Regions from separate parts of the Pseudomonas cavernicola genome, predicted to be linked through region 2. Evidence: riboswitches for the same ligand, from Rfam matches in the RefSeq annotation. Region 2 holds a riboswitch; each other region holds the start of a gene.
What was found. A riboswitch is a leader RNA that binds a small molecule or an ion and turns the genes downstream of it on or off. The one in region 2 is predicted to bind cobalamin.
Positions count from the first base shown of each region.

Region 1: another riboswitch for cobalamin. It lies ahead of D3879_RS02195 (TonB-dependent receptor domain-containing protein); the one in region 2 lies ahead of D3879_RS05600 (CbtB domain-containing protein).
Region 3: another riboswitch for cobalamin. It lies ahead of cobO (cob(I)yrinic acid a,c-diamide adenosyltransferase); the one in region 2 lies ahead of D3879_RS05600 (CbtB domain-containing protein).

Region 1 is NZ_QYUR01000002.1:405,843-412,991, reverse strand. It holds gene D3879_RS02195 (TonB-dependent receptor domain-containing protein) at 218-2,131, opposite strand; cobalamin riboswitch at 2,246-2,474, opposite strand; gene dxs (1-deoxy-D-xylulose-5-phosphate synthase) at 2,728-4,647, opposite strand; gene D3879_RS02185 (acetyl-CoA carboxylase family protein) at 4,864-7,149, opposite strand, start outside.
Region 2 is NZ_QYUR01000002.1:1,133,029-1,140,177, reverse strand. It holds gene cfaB (C17 cyclopropane fatty acid synthase CfaB) at 48-1,238, opposite strand; gene D3879_RS05630 (HvfC/BufC N-terminal domain-containing protein) at 1,327-2,127, opposite strand; gene bufB (MNIO family bufferin maturase) at 2,118-2,963, opposite strand; gene bufA2 (BufA2 family periplasmic bufferin-type metallophore) at 3,022-3,276, opposite strand; gene cobM (precorrin-4 C(11)-methyltransferase) at 3,453-4,211, opposite strand; gene D3879_RS05610 (cobalamin biosynthesis protein) at 4,241-4,651, opposite strand; gene D3879_RS05605 (CbtA family protein) at 4,749-5,456, opposite strand; gene D3879_RS05600 (CbtB domain-containing protein) at 5,467-5,652, opposite strand; cobalamin riboswitch at 5,763-6,008, opposite strand; cobalamin riboswitch at 6,129-6,342, shown strand; gene cobW (cobalamin biosynthesis protein CobW) at 6,463-7,149, shown strand, end outside.
Region 3 is NZ_QYUR01000002.1:2,557,017-2,564,165, reverse strand. It holds gene D3879_RS12195 (O-methyltransferase) at 1-346, shown strand, start outside; tRNA gene D3879_RS12190 (tRNA-Ala) at 476-551, shown strand; cobalamin riboswitch at 1,030-1,288, shown strand; gene cobO (cob(I)yrinic acid a,c-diamide adenosyltransferase) at 1,579-2,190, shown strand; gene D3879_RS12180 (cobyrinic acid a,c-diamide synthase CobB) at 2,201-3,505, shown strand; gene bluB (5,6-dimethylbenzimidazole synthase) at 3,519-4,199, shown strand; gene cbiB (adenosylcobinamide-phosphate synthase CbiB) at 4,196-5,161, shown strand; gene cobD (threonine-phosphate decarboxylase CobD) at 5,154-6,167, shown strand; gene D3879_RS12160 (cobyric acid synthase) at 6,164-7,149, shown strand, end outside.

The DNA.
Region 1 (7,149 bases), 730 kb from region 2:
TTGCAGGCCGGTTGTTGGGCATCGCCTTCGGCTCAGCACCAACCTACAGTTTTGCGCAGCATCGCAAGCAAACGACTGTCCCGTAGGTTGGCGCTGAGCGCAGCGATGCCCAACAAGGAGTCGCCCTGCGACTCCCTATACAACCGGCCCCGAGTTTGACCGCCCGGCCTTGCAGGCCGGTTGTTGGGCATCGCCTTCGCTCAGCACCAACCTACGCTTACAGGTTCGGTGTCCAGGTGAAGCCGAACAGTAGCGCTCGACCTTCTTCCTGGTAGGCGTAGTTCACCCGCTGATAGGCATAGAGGGCACGGCTGTAATCCTTGTCCAGGGCATTGCTCAGTTTCAAATCCAGCGTTACTTCGTCGCTGGCCTGCCAACTGCCGCGCAGTCCGAGTAGGCCATAGCCGGCGATGCGTCGGGTGTTGCCGACATCGTCGTAGCTCGAATTGATGGCCTGCCATGTGGCGCCGACACCGAAGGCGCCGAACTGGCGGTCCAGATCCAGGCTCAGCGTACGGCGAGCTCGGCGCGGTAGGGTATGTCCGCTTTCCGTGTCGCGTGGGTCGAGCAGGCTGGCATTGGCCGAGGCGCGCCAACCCAGCACATTGCGTTCGAGGCTGAGCTCGAGCCCCTGCAGGCGCGCGGTGTTGAGGTTGACCGCACGGTAGATGTAGTTGATCGGGTCGTAGAGCTCGGTGCTGATCAGGTCGCGTACCTCGTTGCGATAGGCCGCCAGGCTCCAGCGCGTATCCCAATGCTCACCACGCAGCTGCACCTCGTAGTTGCGCGAATGCTCGGGTTCGAGATCCGGATTGCCGATGTAGCCATTGCCGTCGTTGGGCCAATACAGCTCGTTGAAGGTCGGCGCGCGGAAGCCCTCGCTGTAGGAGGCGATCAGGTCGATAGCGGAGTCAGCCAGCGGCACGGTCACGGCGGTGTTCCAGCTGTTCTGGCTGCCGAACTGCTGGTTTTGGTCATGCCGCAGGCCCAGTTCGGTGGAGAAAAGCTCGCCCTGGAAACGGTGCTGGATGAACGCGGCCTGGTTCCAGCGGCTTTGCTGGTCGAAGGCGGTGGTGCTGTGCAGTTGGTCCTCATACCAGTCGGCGCCGAGCAGCAGGCTGTGGCTGTCGTTCAACTGGAGGGTGTTGAGCCAGCTCGCCGAGTCGCGGTAGGTGTTGAACACGTTGTGTTCGTCGCTCAGCTTGTCCTGGCTTTGCTGGCGGTTTTCGCTGTGGCCGAGTTCCAGGCGGCTGTTCCAGGCATCACTGAGCTGGGCATCGACGAAGCCGGAAGCGGCGCTCAGGGTGAAGTCGCTGGAGGGCTGCTGTGGAAAACTCTGGAAGGTGGCCATGTCGAAGCGGCCAAAAGGGTTGTCGAATTCGCTGCGGCCACGCTGGTCCAGTACGCTGAGCCCGGTCTCCAGCTGTTCATTGAGCTGATGGCTGAGATTGAAGCTCAGCGCCTTGTTGCGGTAAGCATCGTGATCCGCGTCGGAGTCGAAGGAGGGCCCTGTGCGGTCGATGCCGGCGGTTTCGTCGAGGCTGGTGTTGAGGCTGAAACGGGTCTGCTGATCGCCACCGGCAAGCCCCAGGCTGCGCTCCCAAGTGTTGTTGCTACCGGCGCCCAGATGCAGACGCGGCTGCAGACCCTGCTCGCCGCGGCGGGTGAAAATCTGGATCACTCCGCCGATGGCATCGCTACCGTACAGCGCGGAGCGCGAGCCGCGTACCACTTCGACGCGCTCGATCTGCTCAATGCTGAGGTATTGCAGGCTGGCGCCGCCATCGGATGCCGAGCCAATGCGTTGGCCATCCACCAGCACCAGGCTCTGCGTATTGCCCGTGCCGCGGATCAAAACTGAGGCAGTGCTGCCGCGGCCACCGTTCTGCACGACTTGTACGCCGGGCACGCGGGTCAGCAGTTCGGTGATCGAGCTGGGTTGCAGGCGGTCGATATCTTCGCGCGTGAAGACGCTGGTTGCCGCAGTGGCTTTGCTCAGTGGTTCGGCCACACGACCCGAGGTGATCACCAGCGGCGGGAGTTTCAGCGCATCGCCAGGTTCGCTGAATTCTTCGGCCTGGCTGGTCAGCGGTAAGAGCACCGCAGCCAGGGCGAGACGGGACAACTTCATTAATAAAGCCTCAAAAGTACTTAGAAAACTTTTGAGGAGGGCAGGGACAAGCGCAGGCGTGGAATGGCCGGGATGAGCTGGCGCCTGCGCTTGACGATGATGCCCTCCGCAACACCAGTCACATCCACCAGGGCCGGTCTCCGGGCTCTCGACCGAAAGCGAACTTTCCTGCCCGATCGCCTTCCCAGGAAAATCCCAGTGGCATCTTGATCTGGCATGCAGCGCAAAGGCTGTGATCGATTACCGTTGCGGGGGCAGCGCCGGGATTGCTCGTGATACGAGCGCACCGGCTTCCCGTTTAAGGCCTGACAGGATCAGGCGCACCTCGGCGGAACTCGCAGGCTGTTGAGAAACTACTGCGCTCGGATATGCTGCGTTGAAAGCAGGCTCAGAATGCTCATTTACGCACAGTAAACTGCGCCTCTTCGCCTGATTGACTCGCTGCGCTCACCCTAGCGGGCCAGCCTTTGGCTGTTACTCCGCTTCGCTGCGTTGCGCCTTGCCTGTCCTTCGCTCGCTACGCTTCTCAGCAGCCTGCTAAAACGCCGCGCACCTTAATGCGCGGTGGTCACCAGCACAAGCGAAAGCCCGGTGGGTTAGCGTGAGCCAGCTTCAAGTTGCGCCAGGCGGGTGCGCACGGACGCTTCGATGCCGGCGGCATCCAGGCCGCATTCGGCGAGCATGGCCGCCGGTTTGGCGTGCTCGACGTAATAGTCGGGGAGGCCCAGATGCAGGATCGGCTGCAGCAGGTTCTCACGGGCGAGGAATTCGCTGACGGCCGCACCGGCACCGCCCATCACCGAGTTCTCTTCGATGGTCACCAGCAGCTCGTGGCTGGCCGCCAATTGGCGTACCAGCGCCTCATCCAGCGGTTTGACGAAGCGCATGTCGACCACCGTGGCATCCAGGTTCGCGCCGACTACCAGGGCGTCGGCCAGCTGTACGCCGAACACCAGCAAGGCGACTTTCTGGCCTTGCCGCCGCACCAGGCCCTTGCCGATTTCGAGTGGTTCGAGTGCCTGCTCGATCACTGCGTTCGGGCCGCTGCCGCGCGGGTAGCGCACCGCCGCCGGGCCTTGGAACAGATAACCGGTGGTGAGCATCTTGCGCAGTTCGTTCTCGTCGCTCGGGGTCATCACCAGAATGCCGGGGATGCAGCGCAGGTAGGAGAGGTCGAAGCTGCCGGCGTGGGTCGGGCCGTCTTCACCGACCAGACCGGCGCGGTCGATGGCGAACAGCACGTCGAGGTGCTGCACCGCCACATCGTGAATCAGTTGGTCATAACCGCGCTGGAGGAAGGTCGAATAGATCGCCACCACCGGTTTGGCGCCTTCGCAGGCCATGCCGGCGGCGAGGGTCACGGCGTGTTGCTCGGCAATCGCGACGTCGAAGTAGCGCTGCGGGAAGCGCTCGCTGAAGGCCACCAGATCAGAGCCTTCCTTCATCGCCGGAGTGATGCCGGTCAGGCGCGGGTCCGTCTCGGCCATGTCGCACAGCCACTGGCCGAACACGCTGGAGTATTTCGGCCCGGCGGCCTGCTTGGGAACAGAGAGGGCGGCGCTGGCCGGAGCGTTAATCGGCTCCAGCTTGGTGATCGCGTGATAGCCAATCGGGTCCAGCTCGGCCGGGGCGAAGCCTTTGCCCTTTTTGGTGATCACATGGAGGAACTGCGGGCCTTCCAGGTCGCGCATATTGCGCAGCGTGGTGATCAAGGTCGGCAGGTCGTGGCCGTCGATCGGGCCGATGTAGTTCCAGCCCAGTTCCTCGAACAGGGTGCCGGGAACCAGCATGCCTTTGGCGTGTTCTTCGGTCTTGCGGGCGATTTCCCAGGCGCCGGGCAGGCGTGACAGCACCTTCTTGCTGCCCTCGCGCATGCTCGCGTAGGTGCGGCTGGAGAGGATTTTCGCCAGGTAGTTCGACAGGCCGCCGACGTTGTGCGAGATCGACATGTCGTTGTCGTTGAGCACCACCAGCATGTTGGCTTTGACGTCCGAGGCATGGTTCAGCGCCTCGAAGGCCATGCCCGCGGTCAGCGCGCCGTCACCGATCACTGCCACCGATTTGCGCTTGCTGCCTTGCAGTTGCGCGGCGATGGCCATGCCTAAGGCGGCGCTGATCGAGGTGCTGGAGTGGCCGACGCCGAAGGTGTCGTACTCGCTCTCGCTGCGCCGGGGGAAGGCGGCGATGCCGTCCTTCTGGCGTAGCGTGGTCATCTGCTGGCGGCGGCCGGTGAGGATCTTGTGCGGGTAGGCCTGGTGGCCGACATCCCATACCAGACGATCTTCCGGGGTATCGAAGACATAGTGCAGCGCGATGGTCAGCTCGACCACGCCGAGGCCGGCACCGAAATGCCCGCCGGTCTGCCCGACCGTGTAGAGCAGCTCTTGGCGCAGTTCGTCGGCGAGCGTCTCCAGCTCCGCCTCGCCCAGCCGGCGCAACCCGGCCGGCATCTCTGCGCGGTCGAGCAGAGGCGTTACGGGGCGTTCGCGGGGAATCTCGTGAAACGTCGTGGGCATCAGGCAGATCGTTATAGGTATAAAAGATGCGGCAGTTTACCCGAATCGCCGCAAGCTACCCAAGTTGGCCGTCGCCCTAAGACGAGGAGTGAGGATTACTGCGCTAACGCTGAGTTGTCGTTCAGTGCAATTTAGTAATCCCACCGCCCACGTAGCGGCCGAGTGATCAGGCCAAAGGCCTAGAGCGCGACGACCTTGGACGCCGCGCGCCAGCTCTTACCAGGTATCGACAAACGCGCGCTTCTTGCCTTCGCGCTTGGCCGAGCGCGGCGCCGCGTTGAGGCCACGCAGCAGCCAACTGCGGGTGTCCAGCGGGTCGATCACCGCGTCGATTTCGAGGAAGCTGGCCATGTTGATGCCTTTACCGCTCTGGTAAGCCTTGGCGACCAGTTTGTCGAACAGCTGTTGCCGCTGCGTCAGATCCTCGAGCGCTGCCAGCTCTTTGGCAAAGCCCAGGCGCACTGCGCCCTCCAGACCCATGGCACCGAATTCGCCGCTCGGCCAGGCGATGGTGAACAGCGGCGAGTGGAAGCTGCCGGCGGCCATCGCCTGGGCGCCGAGGCCGTAGCCCTTGCGCAGCACCACGGTAAAGAACGGCACACTCAAGCTCGCGGCGGCGACGAACATGCGCGACACGTGCCGCACCGTGGCCTGTTTTTCCGCCTCCGGGCCGACCATGAAACCGGGGGTGTCGCACAACGACAGCAGCGGCAAATCGAAGGCATCGCACAGCTGCATGAAGCGCGCGGCCTTGTCGCCAGCCGCCGCGTCGATGGCACCGCCCAGATGCGCCGGATTATTCGCCAGTAGGCCAAACGGCTTGCCCTCGATGCGCACGAAGGCAGTGATCAGCCCCGGCGCGAACTGCCGGCGTAGTTCCAGCACCGAGCCGCTGTCGGCCAGGGTTTCCATCACCTGGCGGATGTCATAGACGCGCAGGCGGTTTTCCGGGATCAACTGACGCAGCTCGCGTTGGTCGGCGCACTGCCACTCGCTCAGCGGCCCTTGGAAATAGGCGAGGTACTGCTTGGCTACGCGTACGGCGGCGGCTTCGTCCGCCACCAGCACGTCGATCACCCCATTGGGGCTCTGCACGGTAACCGGACCGACCTGTTCCGGGGTGAAGCTGCCGAGGCCGCCGCCTTCGATCATCGCCGGGCCGGCCATGCCGATGCTGGCGTTCTCGGTGGCGATGATCACGTCGCAGCAGCCGAGCAGCGCGGCGTTGCCGGCGAAGCAGCGGCCGGAGACCACGCCCACCAGTGGCACCAGGCCGGACAGCTTGGCCATGCCGACGAAGGTGTGGCAATCCAGCCCGGCCACGCCGACAAAATCGCTATCGCCGGGCCGGCCGCCGCCGCCCTCGGCAAACAGCACCAGCGGCAGACGCCATTGCTCGGCCAGTTGCAGCATGCGGTCGGTTTTCTTGTGGTTCATCACGCCTTGAGTGCCGGCGAACACCGTGTAGTCGTAGGCAATGGCCATACAGCGCGCGTGCTCGGCGCCGAATTGCGCGGCGTTGACCGTGCCGATACCGCTGACCAGGCCATCGGCCGGGCTCTGCTGGATCAGTTCTTCCACCGAGTTGCGGCGGCGGCGGGCCGCGATGGCCAGGGCGCCGTATTCGATGAAGCTGCCGTTATCCAGCAGGTCATCGAGGTTTTCGCGGGTGGTGCGTTGGCCGGTTTTGCGCCGCTTGGCCACGGCTTGCGGGCGGCGTTCGTCGCGGGTCAGGGCGTGGCGTTCGAATACTTCGGCAAGGTCGGCACGGATGTAGTCGAGGTCGATACTTTCCTCGTTCTGCACCGCGTAATGGCTGACGTCGGCCGGCTCGATGAACAGCAGCGGCTGGCCTTCGAACAGGCTATCGCCGGGTTTGGCCACCAGGGCGCGGACGATGCCACTGTGCTGGGCCTTGACCACGAACTCCATTTTCATCGCCTCCAGCACGGCGATGCTTTGGCCGACGGCCACGCTATCTCCTGGCTGCACGTCGAGGCTGACCACCACGCCGGCAGTCGGCGCCTCCAGGGCCAGGCAACCGACCGGGGCATCCACGGTTTGGCTAGCTTTCTGTGTCGGTGTTGCGGCTTGCGGGAAAAACAGGTGGGGATGGGCTTGCGCTTGCGGCGCCAGCAGCAGGTTGATCTGTTCTTCGACAAAACGCGTGGTCACGCTGTTACTGGCGACCTGCGGCTGGCGCAGCAGGTTTTGCAGGAAGTGGATATTGCTCGCCACCCCTTCCAATCGGAATTCACACAGGGCGCGGTAGGCGCGGCGCAGCACACCGGGGAAATCGCTGGCGGCGTGGACGATCAGCTTGGCCAACAGCGAGTCGTAGCTGCTGCTGGTGGTATAGCCGCTATAGCCGCAGCCATCCACCCGAATGCCGGCGCCGCTGGGCGGTTCGTAGGTGCTGAGCGCACCGGCTGCCGGTTGCACGCTGCCATCAGGGTTCATGCTTTCCAGGTTGATCCGCAGTTGCACGGCAAAGCCGCGCGG
Region 2 (7,149 bases):
CGCGAGATCGTGAACAGCCTCTACGGCTGCCCCGTCGCGCGCAGCTTTCAGGTTTCGCGGTACAGATCGGCCCGACTCCAGGGCAGATCGTGCGAGCCATCGCTTAACGGCTTGACCGCCAGAATCTGATGCAGGTTCATCCAGCCTTGGGCAAACCCATAGGCACAGCCGGCCAGGTACAGGCGCCAGATCCGCAGCACCTGCTCCGGCACCAGCGTGGCGGCTTGCGCCAGCTTGCTCTCCAAACGCGCGCTCCAAAACTCCAGGGTGCGGGCGTAATGCCGGCGCAGGCTTTCCACATCCACTACTTCCAGGCCCACCTCGCTGAGGTGCTTAGTCATATTGGCCAGATGCGGCAGTTCGCCGTGGGGGAACACGTAACGGCCGATAAACGCGCCGGCGCCGCGCCCGACCGGGCGGCCATCGGTGTACTTGGCGGTGATGCCGTGGTTCAGCACCAGCCCGCCGGCTCGCACCGCACCGTAAAGGTGCTGACAGTAGAGCGGCAGGTTGGCGTGGCCGACATGTTCGAACATGCCGACGCTGACGACCTTGTCGAAACGACCGTCCTGCGGCAGATCGCGGTAGTCCAGCAGTTCCAACTGCACCTGAGCGTCCAGCCCTTCGGCCGTGACCCGCTCGCGGCCCAAGTCCAGTTGAGCTTGGCTGAGGGTGATGCCGTACACCTGCACGCCGAACTCGCGGGCGGCAAAGCGCGCTAAACCGCCCCAGCCACAACCGACATCGAGCAGACGCTCGCCCGGCTGCAGGCGCAGTTTGCGGCAGAGGTGACGCAGCTTGGCCTGTTGGGCCTGCTCGAGGTCTTCCGTGCCGGTCTCGAAGTAGGCACAGGAGTAGACCATCTCGCGATCCAGCCAGAGTGCGTAGAACTCGTTGGAGAGGTCGTAATGATAGGAAATGGCGGCGGCATCGGTGGCCTTGTCATGCTTGGTGCGCTTCGGCGGGGTCGCCTCACCCTCGCCGAGCAGCGCTTGGCTGAGGATATCGCCGATGCGAATGACTTCGCTGATCGGCCCCTCAAGGCCCAACCGCCCCTCCACGAAAGCGCCGCCCAGCGCATCCAGGCTGGGGTGGGTGAATTGCGCGACCAGGCTCGGATCCTTGAGCACCATGGTGACGCTCGGCGCAGGGCCGAGGTCGAGTTCATGGCCGTTCCACAAGCGCAGCCGCAGTGGCAATTGAAGGTCGCGCAAGGTCGGCGGAAGTTGTGCCAGCATAGGAAGCTCCACGTTCACACTCGTCAGTGCAAGCGTAGTTCAAATGACTCCCACGCCAAGCTAGAGGCTCAACGACCTCGCTATAGGCTCAACAACCTTTGTCTATGACAGACACCCGCTGCAGCAGCCCGTCGCTCAGCCACTGCTTGAGCCAGGAGGCGGCTTGCAGGGCCGGAGCTTCGCCCTGCTCACTGAGCCGGGCACAGAGTTCGGCGAAGCTCCAGCCCTGCACGCCCATGCCCTGCAGCGCCTCGGCTTCCGCCGGGCCCAGGCTGCGGTATCGGCTGACCAGGCCCTGGCGCCAGATCAGACAGACGTGCGGCTGCTCCAGCAGTGTGCTGGCTGGCGTCTCCTCCGCGGCCTTGAGTGCGCGCCACAACGCCAGGCTGTTGTAGTGGCAGACCAGCCACTGCACGCTGGGCAGCAGGCGTACCCGTAGCTCGGGCCAATCCGCGGGCGGCAGCGTGGCCATGCTCTGCAAGGTCAGGGGTTCGCCATCCGCGGCGTCGAAGGCCAGGGTGAAAGCCCATTCCAGACGCGCCAGTTCGGCCAGCGGGGCGCTCTGTGCGGCGACCAGATAGCCGTCGATGAAATCCGCTAGCCGCGCACCCAGCCAGCGCAGGCTGAAATGGCGGGATGGATGGGCTTGCAGATAGGCACTCGCCAGACCCTCGAACTCGTCGTCACCGAGCCAATGGTGCAGGGTCGGGTAGTCTTCGCGCAGGGCATCCAACAGCCGCGCCCGGTAGGCGTTGTGGTAGATCGCCAGGCCTTCCTCGGCGCTCAAGGCGGGGCTGCCGAGCAGGCTGTCGCGCAACGCCGTGTTGGGCTGCGTCTGTACGCCGAGCAGGTAGGCCTCTAGCTCGCGCTGCCAGTCGTTCAGGCGCATGCGGCCTCCGTGCCGAGTGCTATGGCGCCGAGGGCGCGGGCCTGGTCCAGTTCGGCGAGCAGCTCGGCCAAGGGCGGGAAGTGATCGTCGCGCTCCAGCAGGGTGGCGACCGGCCCGAGATGCTGCAGGGTACGCTGATAGAGCTGCCAGACCGGATCGCTGACTGGCTGATCGTGGGTGTCGATCAGGTAGCTGCCGTAGTCGCTATGCCCGGCCAGGTGCAGCTGACGAATCCGCGCGGCCGGCAGCGCGCTGATAAAGTCCCAGGGCTCGAAGCCGTGATTGCGCGCGCTGACGTAGACGTTGTTGACGTCCAGCAGTAACTCGCAGCCACTCAGCTCGCTGAGGGCGGCGAGGAACTGCCATTCGCTGAAATCAGAGTTCGCGGTGCGCACGTAACTGGAGACATTTTCCAGCACCAGCGGCCGCTCTATTACCTCCTGCACCTGGCGCACACGGGCAGCCACATGCTGCAGGCTTTCTTCGGTGTAAGGCAGCGGCAGCAGGTCGTGCAGTTGATGGGCGTTACCGCGGCTCCAACACAGGTGGTCGGAGATCCACTCCGGCTGCACCCGTTCGGCGAGACGCTTGAGCTGCTGCAGGTAGTCGCGATCGAGCGGATGCGGGCCACCGATGGACAGCGACACGCCGTGCATCACCAGCGGGTAGTGCTCGCCGATGGCGTCCAGGTAGTACAGCGCCTTACCGCCCTCGACCAGATAGTTTTCCGAGACGACTTCGAACCAGTCCACCGCCGGGCGCTGCTCGAGTATCTCGTTGTAGTAGGTGCTGCGCAGCCCCAGGCCGTAGCCGAGGCAGGGAGTAGCTGAAGACATGCCGGGCTCCTTCGCCTAAGGGGTCGGGGTGGCCGCCAATCGGCCACCCCGGGCGCACTTACGGACCGACTTTGCCGCCGGCGTTGTTGCACTCAGCCAGGGTCATGCTCTTGAAGCCTTGTCCCTTGCAGGAGCCCTGCCCTTTGCAGGCGTTTTTCGTGGTCTTGCAGTCATTTTTCCCTTTGCAGGCGTTGACGCCGTAACAGTGCACCGACTGGGCTTCCTCGGCGAAGGATTGGGTCGGGATGCTGGCGAACAGTCCAGCGGCCGCCAGGGCCAGGGCGGCGCCAGCAGCGGCAGTCTTGATGGTCATCTTGTTATCCTCATGTGATGGGGGACGTCGGCCGTGGACGGCTGGATCAGGCCCGACACATTGATAGAGTGAAGACAGTTTCTGGCGTTACAGCCAGACGAAAATAATCCCTATGCCTGCGTTTGCGCGCATTGGAAAAATGCAAAACCTAAAGAGCCTCAGCCCTTTATCTGCCGTCAGGCCTTGTCCGCCGGCCGATAAAGGTGCTCGTGACCTTCGCGGTAAAGATTCGAGTCAGCGAAGTCCTCGGCCGCCAGCACCCGGCCGACCAGGATCAACGCCGTGCGCTGAAAACCTTTGGCCTGCACCTTGGGCTGGATGTCGGCCAGGGTGCCGCTGACCCAGTCCTGATCCGGCCAGCTGGCACGGTGAATCACCGCCACCGGGCAGTCGGCGCCATAGTGCGGCAGCAGCTCGGCGACGATCTTGTGCAAATGGCTGATGCCCAGGTGAATCGCCATGGTCGCGCCATGGCGCGCCAAGTCCGGCAACTGTTCACCGGCCGGCATCGCGGTTTTGCTCGCGTAGCGGGTGAGGATCAGAGTTTGCGAGATCCCCGGCAGGGTCAGCTCGCTTTCCAGCAGCGCCGCACAGGCGGCGGTGGCAGTGACGCCCGGGATGATCTCGAACGGAATCTGCAGTTTGCGCAGCAGGCGAATCTGCTCGCCGATCGCGCCATACAGCGACGGGTCGCCGGAGTGCACGCGGGCGATATCCTGGCCCTGCTCATGCGCCGTTTTGATCAGCGCGATGATTTCCTCCAGATGCAGTTCGGCGGTATTCACCACCAGCCCCGCGCGATGGCCTTCGAGCACCGCCTCGGGCACCAGCGAACCGGCATAGAGAATCACCGGACACGAACGGATCAAGCGCTGACCCTTGACCGTGATCAGTTCCGGATCGCCTGGGCCGGCGCCGATGAAATAGACCGTCATGGGTCTCTCCTGAATCGTGAAGTAAGCACTTATGCGCGCCGAACGCTGGCCAGGGCGAAGCTGGCGCTGGCATTGCTGTGTTTGCTGATCAACAGTTCGGCCCGACTGCCGCTCAACGCCTCAACCTGTGCCAAGGCACAGGCTTCGGCCACCCCGGCGCTGCCGATGGCGCGCAAGGCGATGGCGGAATGTTGCGTCAGCCGGCTGTCGAACGCTGCCAATTGTGCGGCAGAGAAAAACTCCAGCGGCAGCCCCAGCGTTTGCGCCAAGGCCAGCAAGCCAGGCTCGGTGCGCTTCTGCTCGATACTGGCGAGCCCGCTCAAGTCCACCAGGTGCAAACCATAGGCAGGCAGCGTCTGCTCCAGCAGTTCGCGCAGCACGGCTTCCGAACAGCCACGCCGGCAGCCCAGGCCGGCGATATACAGCGGGGCGACCGTCATAGCAGCGGCGCCGCGGCTTGAGCAAAAGCGAAAAACCCGCTGATGGCAACGCCGTCAACGGGTTCGCAGGCAACCGGCCGAGGGCCGGGGCGGTTGGTCACGCCGCGTTCGAACCGGCGAAATGGCGATACAGCCAGGCCGAAAGCAACCCCAGCGCCGACCAGAACAACGCATTGGTAATCAGCGAGGCCCAGATGAACTGGTGCTCCAGGGCCTCTGGCGCCAGGCTCGCATGCACCTCGGGCTGCGGCGCACCGATCACATGCGGCACCAGCAGCAACACCAAACCAACGATGCGCAGCGCCCAATGCCGACCGAAGACGATCAGCGCCAGACCTACCGCCGTAGCCGTGGCGGTACCCACCCACCAGTACTGGCGCAGTGTCAGATCGGCGGCGGCAGTCCCCGGCAATTCCGGCGGCAAGCCCAGCGAAGGCGCCAGGCTGAAGGTCGCGAAACCGCCCAGGCCCCAGAGCAAGCCTTCCCAGCTCCGGCCCGGCGTCCGCAGGCTGTACAGGCCGGCCAGCATCAGCGCGAAGCCCACCGCCACCACCAGATTACCGCCGGTGGTGGACAGCACGCGCTGCCAGCCATCTTCCGGCGCCCAGGCCTCGGCGCTGTGCTCATGGGCGGCAACGCCGGCCTCATGCGTATGTTCGCTGGGCTGTTCGGTGGCCGGTGCACTGTTCTCGTAGGTTTCCCCTTCAAGAATCAGCGGTGCGACCCAAAAACTCTGCAACAGAGTCAGTAAAAGTGCCGCCAACAGCCCGCTGAAGCCGGCCGTCTGAGCGATGCGCTTGATCATGGCAAGCCTCTCAGTGGCACGGGAATGCGGAGCTGTGTCGGGTATCGTGCGCCGCGTTGTGTACGGCATCGATCTGCGAGAAGCCGGCAAAATAGACCAGCAGTGCGCCCAACAGGCCGGCACCGATGGCCAGGATCAGGCGTTGCGATAGCGAGGCGCTGGCCTCGACAGAATGTGTCAGGGTGCTAGTGGACATGACCGTTCCCTCTGAACTGGAAATGAAAACGTAGCAGAAGGGAACGCACGAGGAGTCGACTGCGAATGCACTCGAGCTTCCGGCTTGCGCCCGCCCACCGCGGGTTTGCCAAACTGTAATGATTTCAGGCCGGTCTCCGGGCTTGCGATGACTGCTGGATGCGAACATCCACAGTGTTGTGGGATTCACCTTCCCATGCCCAAGAGCCTGTTAATGACTCGTAGCACAGTGGTTTTTCGATCCCACCATTCGCTTACCGTTGCGGGGGCAGCGTCGGACTAGCCCCAAGGGGCGCACCGACTTCCCGTTTCACCTTGCGCACGACCGCGCAAGACACCTGAAACAGCCTTTCTAGAACATCACGAACACCGGTAGAGCGTCAACTTCGGCGCACCGCTGCATGCAGTAGGCCTGGGGATAGCTCCCCATAGGCGCTTGTTTCCCACAACCTGAATTGACCCATCTCCACGCACTGCGTAGCCTTGCCGCTTCGAGGTTCTCTGGGCAGAGCTTGCTAGCGCCAGAGCTAAGAGGGAACGCGGTTGAACGCCGTGGCTGCCCCCGCAACTGTAAGCGACTTGATCTCTTCCAATGCCACTGCTGTACGCGGGAAGGCGAAGAGAGGGGCCCCTGATTAGGAGAGCGGGCCAGGTCGTGAGCCAGGAGACCTGCCTTCGAGCTGCTTTTTACGACAACCGGGCGGGGTGATCCGGTGGCGAACTCGCAATGCGGGCCCTGGTGCTCCGCTACGCTCGTCCCGCATGCCCGCCGATCCGATTTCGCTTCGATCTGAACAGGGCTGCGCGACGCATGAAAACCTTGGCCAAACTTCCCGTCACCATCGTTACCGGCTTTCTCGGCGCCGGTAAAACCACCCTGCTGCGACACATGCTCAACAACGCCGAAGGGCGACGCATCGCGGTGATCGTCAACGAGTTCGGCGAACTCGGCATCGACGGCGAAATCCTCAAGCAATGCTCGATCGGCTGCAGTGAAGAAGAAGCCGTCGGCCGGGTGTTCGAGCTGGCCAACGGCTGCCTGTGCTGCACCGTGCAGGAAGAGTTCTTCCCGGTCATGCGTGAACTGGTGGCGCGGCGTGGCGACCTCGACCAGATTCTCATCGAGACCTCCGGCCTGGCGTTGCCCAAACCACTGGTGCAAGCCTTCAATTGGCCGGAAATCCGCAACGCCTGCACCGTCGACGCGGTCATCACCGTGGTCGACAGCCCAGCCGTGGCCGCCGGCACCTTCGCCGCCTTCCCGGATCAGGTCGACGCCCAGCGCCGTGAAGACCCGAACCTCGACCACGAATCGCCGCTGCACGAGTTGTTCGCCGACCAACTGGCCAGCGCCGACCTGGTCATCCTCAACAAAGCCGACCTGCTCAGCCCTGAAGCGCTGGCCGCCGTCCGTGCAGAAGTGGCGGAAGAATTGCCGGCGGCGGTGAAAGTCATCGAAGCGCGCGGTGGCGAGCTGCCGATCTCGATCCTGCTGGGC
Region 3 (7,149 bases), 1.4 Mb from region 2:
ACAGGCGGGGATGCATGAGCGCATCGACCTGCGACTGGCACCGGCGCTGGAAACCCTGAGCCAGTTGGAGCGAGAGGGGCGGAGCGAAACCTTCGACCTGATCTTTATCGACGCCGACAAGGCCAATTACCCGGTTTATCTGGAACATGCCCTGGTGCTGGCCCGGCCTGGCGGTTTGATCCTGTTCGACAACACCCTGTGGAGTGGGCGAGTGCTGGAGGCCAACCCCGACAGCGCTGACACCCGCGCCATCCAAGCCCTCAACCGTCGCCTGAAAAATGATCAGCGTGTGGATTTGTCTCTGTTGCCCATCGGCGATGGCCTGACCATCTGCCGTAAACGCTGATAGCAGTGCTGGGCGTGGGCGCATGAGTTCGCCTCAGCAGCTTTTTCCAACGATGTGCTCGAACAGGCTTGACCGCGTCCGCCTGCCAGCGCCGACCCGCAGCCGGTGAGCTATATTCAGCCCGTCTTAGGGCCGATAGCTCAGCTGGGAGAGCGCCACGTTCGCAACGTGGAGGTCGGGAGTTCGATCCTCCTTCGGTCCACCAAATCCAAAGGCCGGAACCCATTGGGCCGGCCTTTTCCTGGACTTCAACAGGTCAGAACTTTGGAGTCCCAAAGCAGTACTTCACCAGTACCTGGCGGCCTGTTTGGTTAATTCAATTACTTAAGGAGGTTCGGGATAAATGAGTAACTGTCGTTCCCGCGATGGCGGGACAAAAGCACGCAGTGCGTTGAACGCCCAGAGGGCGGCCTCGGAGGGGTGAACGTAGTGAATAACCCAGGAGGCCACGGCCTTTCTGGATGCCCGCCTGCGCGGGCATGACGCTTCGTTCAATATTTCCTTGGAATAATGAACCAACCGCTTGGGGCGCTAGCCGGAGCATCTGAAGGCTGGATAAGGTCTTTGGCGGTCACCACCGGCGGGGCAAAGTGCGCAGTTTGGCGGCACCGCTGCAGAGTTCAGTTGCAGCCTGGCCACACCAGCCCTAAGGTCGCGTTGACGCTCCATCCCCAACCCTCTACCCTGCCTGCCTTGCTTCAGGTGCCCCCCCAGTCTTAGCGCCGAGGGGGTGAAACAGGGAAGCCGGTGCGTTCTGCGCGTTGATTAGTAAATGATCAACAGCCGCAAACAATTCCGGCGCTGCCCCCGCAACGGTAGGCGAGTCAAGAAGCCGCTTTATAGCCACTGTGCTCTGCACGGGAAGGTGCGGTTTTGCGAACACCTCATCTCGAAGGTGTTCCGCTCGTAAGCCCGGAGACCGGCCTGTCGCAGTCCACGGCATCGCGGAGGGCGTTGTCTGGCGTGTGGGCTGCGCTGTGCCGCCTGTGCGTCTGCTGTTCTCCGCGAGCTTTACCCAGCCCGAGTCGTGTGGGCGAGAGTGGTGGAGATACTGTCTCGATGAGTAAGTCCTTTCTGGCGCCAGTGCTGCCTAGCTGTTCGGCAGTGGTGAGAATTTTCCCGCCGCACACTGGGCGGTATTCTTTCTGGCCAGTCTGTCTCGACACCCCTTTCGCGCTTCCAGCAGTGTTTTTGGCAGCCTTCAACGTGCAGCAAGGTTCTGAGGTGAAACGATGAGCGAGTCAGCAGAAAGAGATACCCGCCACAAGGCTCGGATGGAGCGCAAAAAGGCCCTGGTCGATGAAAAGATCGCCCAGGCGCAAGACGAATACGGTCTGTTGCTGGTGCACACCGGCAATGGCAAAGGCAAAAGCAGCTCGGCCTTCGGCATGGTCGCCCGTGCGTTGGGCCATGGCATGAAGGTCGGCGTGGTGCAGTTCATCAAAGGGGCGGCGAGTACCGGCGAAGAGCGGTTCTTCCGCCGCTTCCCCGAGGAAGTCAGCTACCACGTGATGGGCGAGGGCTACACCTGGGACACGCAGGATCGCCAGCGCGATATCGACAAAGCCGTCGCCGCCTGGGCGGTTGCCAAGCAGCTGTTGAATGACCCCGAGATCGGCCTGGTGGTGCTGGATGAGCTGAATATCGCGCTCAAACACGGCTATCTGTCGCTGGAAACCGTACTGGCCGATATCGGTGGTCGTCCGCTGTTGCAGCACGTGGTCGCCACCGGCCGTGGTGCGCCACCCGGCTTGATCGAGGCGGCGGATACCGTGACCGAAATGGGCATGCTCAAGCATGCGTTCAAGTCCGGCGTGAAGGCGCAGAAAGGGGTGGAGTTTTGAGGTTTTCTGTATGAGCGCCGAACGCCAATGCCCGGCACTGTTGATTGCCGCACCGGCTTCCGGCCAGGGCAAGACCACTGTCACCGCAGCTCTGGCGCGCTTGCATTCGCGCCAGGGCAAACGGGTACGGGTATTCAAGTGCGGGCCGGACTTTCTCGATCCGATGATCCTCGCCCGCGCCAGCGGCGCGCCAGTCTATCAGCTGGATCTGTGGATGGTCGGCGAGGTGGAAAGCCGCCGCCTGCTTTGGGAAGCCGCTGGCGAGGCCGACTTGATTCTGATCGAAGGGGTCATGGGCCTGTTCGATGGCACACCGTCCGCCGCCGACCTGGCGCGGCATTTCGGCGTGCCGGTAATGGCGCTGATCGATGGTTCGGGCATGGCCCAGACGTTCGGTGCCATGGCCCACGGCATGGCAACGTTCCAGGCGGATCTGCCGTTCTCCGGGGTGCTGGCCAACCGCACCGGCAGCATCCGCCATGGCGAGATCCTGCGTGACTGCCTGCCCAAGCACATCCACTGGTACGGCGCCTTGCCGCGCAGTGCCGCGATCGAACTGCCGAGCCGGCATCTGGGCTTGGTCCAGGCCGAAGAGCTGGCCGACCTGGATGCCCGTCTGGATGCCGCCGCCGATGCCTTGGCCGCGAGTGCCGACGTTGGCTTGCCGGCGCCGGTGAGTTTTGCCGCTCCCGAGCTGTTTGAGAGCCAGCCCATCGAAGCGTTATTGGCCGGCGTGCGCATCGGTGTCGCGCGGGATACTTCGTTCGCTTTTCTCTACCAGGCTAACCTCGATCTGCTGCGTGAGCTGGGCGCCGAACTGATTCAGTTTTCGCCGCTGCAGGATGCCGGTATCCCCGAGGTGGATAGCCTTTATCTGCCTGGTGGCTACCCCGAGTTGCACCTGCAGCAGTTGGCGGCGAACCAGACGATGAACTCGGCGATTCATGCCCATCACGCCGCCGGCAAACCGATCCACGCCGAGTGCGGCGGCATGCTCTACCTGCTCAAGGGGCTGACCGATAAAGACGGTGAGCGCGGCGAGCTGCTCGGCCTGCTGCCTGGCGAGGCGCTGATGCACAAACGCCTGAAGGCGCTGGCGCTGCAGGAAATCGAATTGCCGGAAGGGCGCCTGCGTGGCCACACCTACCACTATTCGGAACTGGACTGTGCCCTGGAGCCGTTGGCTCGTGGTGTCTGCCCGACTTATAAACGCACGGCCGAGGCGGTTTACCGGATCGGCCGGCTGACCGCTTCCTATATTCACTTCTATCTGCCGTCCAATCCCCGGGCGGCTGCGGCCTTGTTCTTACCATGAGCGAGTCGACTGCATGAGCCAGCACGCTTTCAGCGAAGCCGAGCGCGCGGCGGTGTACCGCGCAATTGCTGAGCGCCGCGACATGCGCCATTTCAGCGGCGGCCAGGTTGCGCCCGAGCTGCTGGCGCGTTTGCTGGAAGCGGCGCATCAGGCGCCGAGCGTCGGGTTGATGCAGCCTTGGCGGTTTATCCGCATCACCCAGGCCGGCTTGCGCAGCGCCATTCATGGCTTGGTGGAAGAGGAGCGGGTGCGCACGGCCGAGGCATTGCAGCAGCGCTCGGATGAATTCATGCGGCTCAAGGTCGAGGGTGTGCGTGACTGCGCCGAGTTGCTGGTGATGGCGCTGATGGAAGGCCGCGAGGCGCATGTGTTTGGCCGCCGCACCTTGCCGGAAATGGACCTGGCTTCGGTTGCCTGCGCGATTCAGAACCTCTGGCTCGCTGCTCGTGCGGAGGGCCTGGGCATGGGCTGGGTGTCGTTGTTTGACCCCGAGGCCTTGGCCGCGCTGCTCCACTTGCCGGCTGGGGCGAAACCGGTGGCGGTGCTCTGCCTGGGCCCGGTGCCGGAGTTTTATCCGGTGCCGATGTTGCAGCAGGAAGGTTGGGCCACGCCGAGGCCGCTGGCCGAACTGGTGTTCGACAATCAGTGGGAAGAGCGGCAGTGGGAAGAGCGGCAGCGGGGCGAGCGGACATGAGCATCGCCCTGTTGAGTGTGGCTGGTGTGGCGCTGGATGCCGTGTTGGGCGAGCCGAAAAGCTGGCACCCGCTGGTGGCTTTCGGGCGCCTTGCTGATGCACTTGAAAGACGCTTCAACCGGCCATTCGCTCCCCCTTTGGCAGAAGGTGATGTGCACAACCAGATGAGGCATGAAGACATCGGTCGCGGCTGGCGCAGCCATGGGGTCACGGCCTGGGTGTTGGCGGTGTTGCCGCTGACGCTGATGGCCTATCTGTTGAGCCTGCTGCCCACTGTCGGTTGGCTGGTCGAGGTGCTGGCGCTGTATGCGGCAATCGGCTTGAAGAGCCTGGCCGAGCATGCCGAGCCGGTGGCCCGGGCGCTGCGCCAGGATGATCTGCCGGAGGCGCGCAAGCGTGTCGGTTACATGGTCAGCCGGCAGACCGCCGAGCTGGATCACGAGGCCGTCGCCCGTGCCGCCACCGAATCGGTGTTGGAGAACGGCAGCGATGCGGTCTACGCCGCGCTGTTCTGGTTCGTGTTGCTCGGCGCGCCGGGCGTGGTGCTGTACCGCCTGAGCAATACCCTGGACGCCATGTGGGGTTATCGCAACGCGCGCTTCGAGCGCTTCGGCTGGGCCGCCGCGCGGATCGATGACGTACTCAATTACCTCCCCGCCCGGCTGGTTGCGCTGACGTACGCGCTGCTCGGCAAAACCCGGCTGGCATTGCATTGCTGGCGCACTCAGGCGCCGACCTGGGACAGCCCAAACGCCGGCCCGGTGATGGCTGCAGGTGCCGGTGCGCTCGGTGTGGCCCTTGGTGGACCGGCGGTTTACCACGGAGTGTTACACCAGCGCCCGCGCCTGGGAGAAGGGCCGGCGGCTGGTGCGGAAACTATCGAACGGGCGGTCAGCCTGGTGCGCCGTGGCGTGCTGCTCTGGCTGCTGATCTTGCTGGTGGGAGGCCGACTCTATGCTTGAACACGGCGGGCGTTTGCAGCTGGCTGCGCGTCAGTACGGGATTGCCGAGACCGACTGGCTCGATCTCTCTACCGGTATTGCGCCCTGGCCGTGGCCGCTGCCGGAGATTTCCCTGCGCGCCTGGGCCCGACTGCCGGAGACCGAAGACGGCCTGGAGGCCGCTGCCCGCGCCTATTACGGCGCCGCGCAGCTGTTGCCGGTAGCTGGCTCGCAAGCCGCGATCCAGATGCTGCCGCGTCTGCGTCGCGCTGGCAAAGTTGGCGTGCTGTCGCCCTGCTACGCCGAACATGCCGAGGCCTGGCGCAAGGGCGGGCATATCGTCCGTGAGCTCAGCGAGGATGAGGTCGACTTCTTCCTCGACGGCCTCGACGTGTTGGTGCTGGTCAATCCGAACAACCCCACCGGCCGGCTCATCGAGCGGGCACAGCTGCTCGACTGGCATGCGCGTCTGGCCCGCCGGGGTGGCTGGCTGGTGGTCGATGAAGCCTTCATGGACAACACGCCGGAACAGAGTCTGGCCACCAGCAGCGGCCGAGACGGGCTGATCGTGTTGCGTTCGTTCGGCAAGTTCTTCGGCCTGGCCGGTGCCCGGCTTGGTTTTGTCCTGGGCCCAAACAAACTGTTGCAGGCGCTCGCTGAACAACTGGGGCCCTGGACTATCAACGGTCCGACCCGAGTGCTTGGCGCAGCCTGCCTGCGCGATGGTAACGGGCATCTGCTGCAGCGCCAGCGCGCGGCCCAGGCCAGTCAGCGCCTGGCCGGGTTGCTCGGGCGCTATGGTTTTGCGCCTGTCGGTGGTTGTGCGTTGTTCCAATGGTTGCCGAGCGCCGAGGCGCAAGTGTTGCAGGATTTTCTCGCCCGGCGCGGGATCCTGGTCAGGCTGTTCGTGCAGCCGCTTGTAGAAAAAGTGCAAAGCAGCAGCCTGCGTTTTGGCCTGCCGGCGGATGAGGCGGGCTGGGCCCGTCTCGAGCAAGCGTTGCAGGCCTATCGGCTGGAGCTTTCATGAATAGCTTAATGGTCCAGGGCACGACCTCGGATGCCGGTAAAAGCACCCTGGTCGCCGCGCTGTGCCGCTGGCTGCAACGCCAGGGCGTCGCGGTGGCTCCGTTCAAACCGCAGAACATGGCGCTTAACAGCGCGGTGACGGCCGACGGCGGTGAAATCGGTCGCGCTCAGGCGGTGCAAGCTCAGGCGTGTGGTCTGGCGCCGCACACCGATATGAACCCGGTGCTGCTGAAACCCAACAGCGACACCGGCGCGCAAGTGATCATCCACGGCCGCGCCATCAGCAGCATGGAAGCGGCGGCTTATCACGGCTACAAAAAGGTCGCGATGCAGGCCGTGCTGCAATCCCATCAACGCTTGAGTGCCACTTACCAGGTGGTGATGGTGGAGGGCGCCGGCTCGCCAGCGGAGATCAACCTGCGGGCTGGCGACATCGCCAATATGGGCTTTGCCGAAGCGGTTGACTGCCCGGTGATCCTGATTGCCGATATCGACAGGGGTGGGGTGTTCGCGCACTTGGTTGGCACCTTGGAGTTGTTGTCCGAAAGCGAGCAGGCGCGCGTCCAGGGTTTCGTGATCAATCGTTTTCGCGGTGCGTTGAGCCTGCTGCAACCGGGCCTCGACTGGCTCGAACAGCGGACCGGCAAGCCGGTGCTCGGCGTGCTGCCGTACCTCAGCGATCTGCATCTGGAAGCCGAAGACGCCATCGACACACGCCAGACGCCAAAGGCCGAGCGCGTGCTGAGGGTGGTGGTGCCGGTGCTGCCGCGGATCAGCAACCACACCGACTTCGACCCGCTGCGCCTGCACCCGCAGGTCGACTTGCAGTTCGTTGCGCCGGGGCAGCCGATTCCGCCGGCGGATTTGGTCATCCTGCCCGGTTCGAAAAGCGTGCGTGCCGACCTGGCGTTTCTGCGAGCCAATGGCTGGGAAGAAACGCTGCAACGGCATCTGCGTTATGGCGGCAAACTGCTGGGGATTTG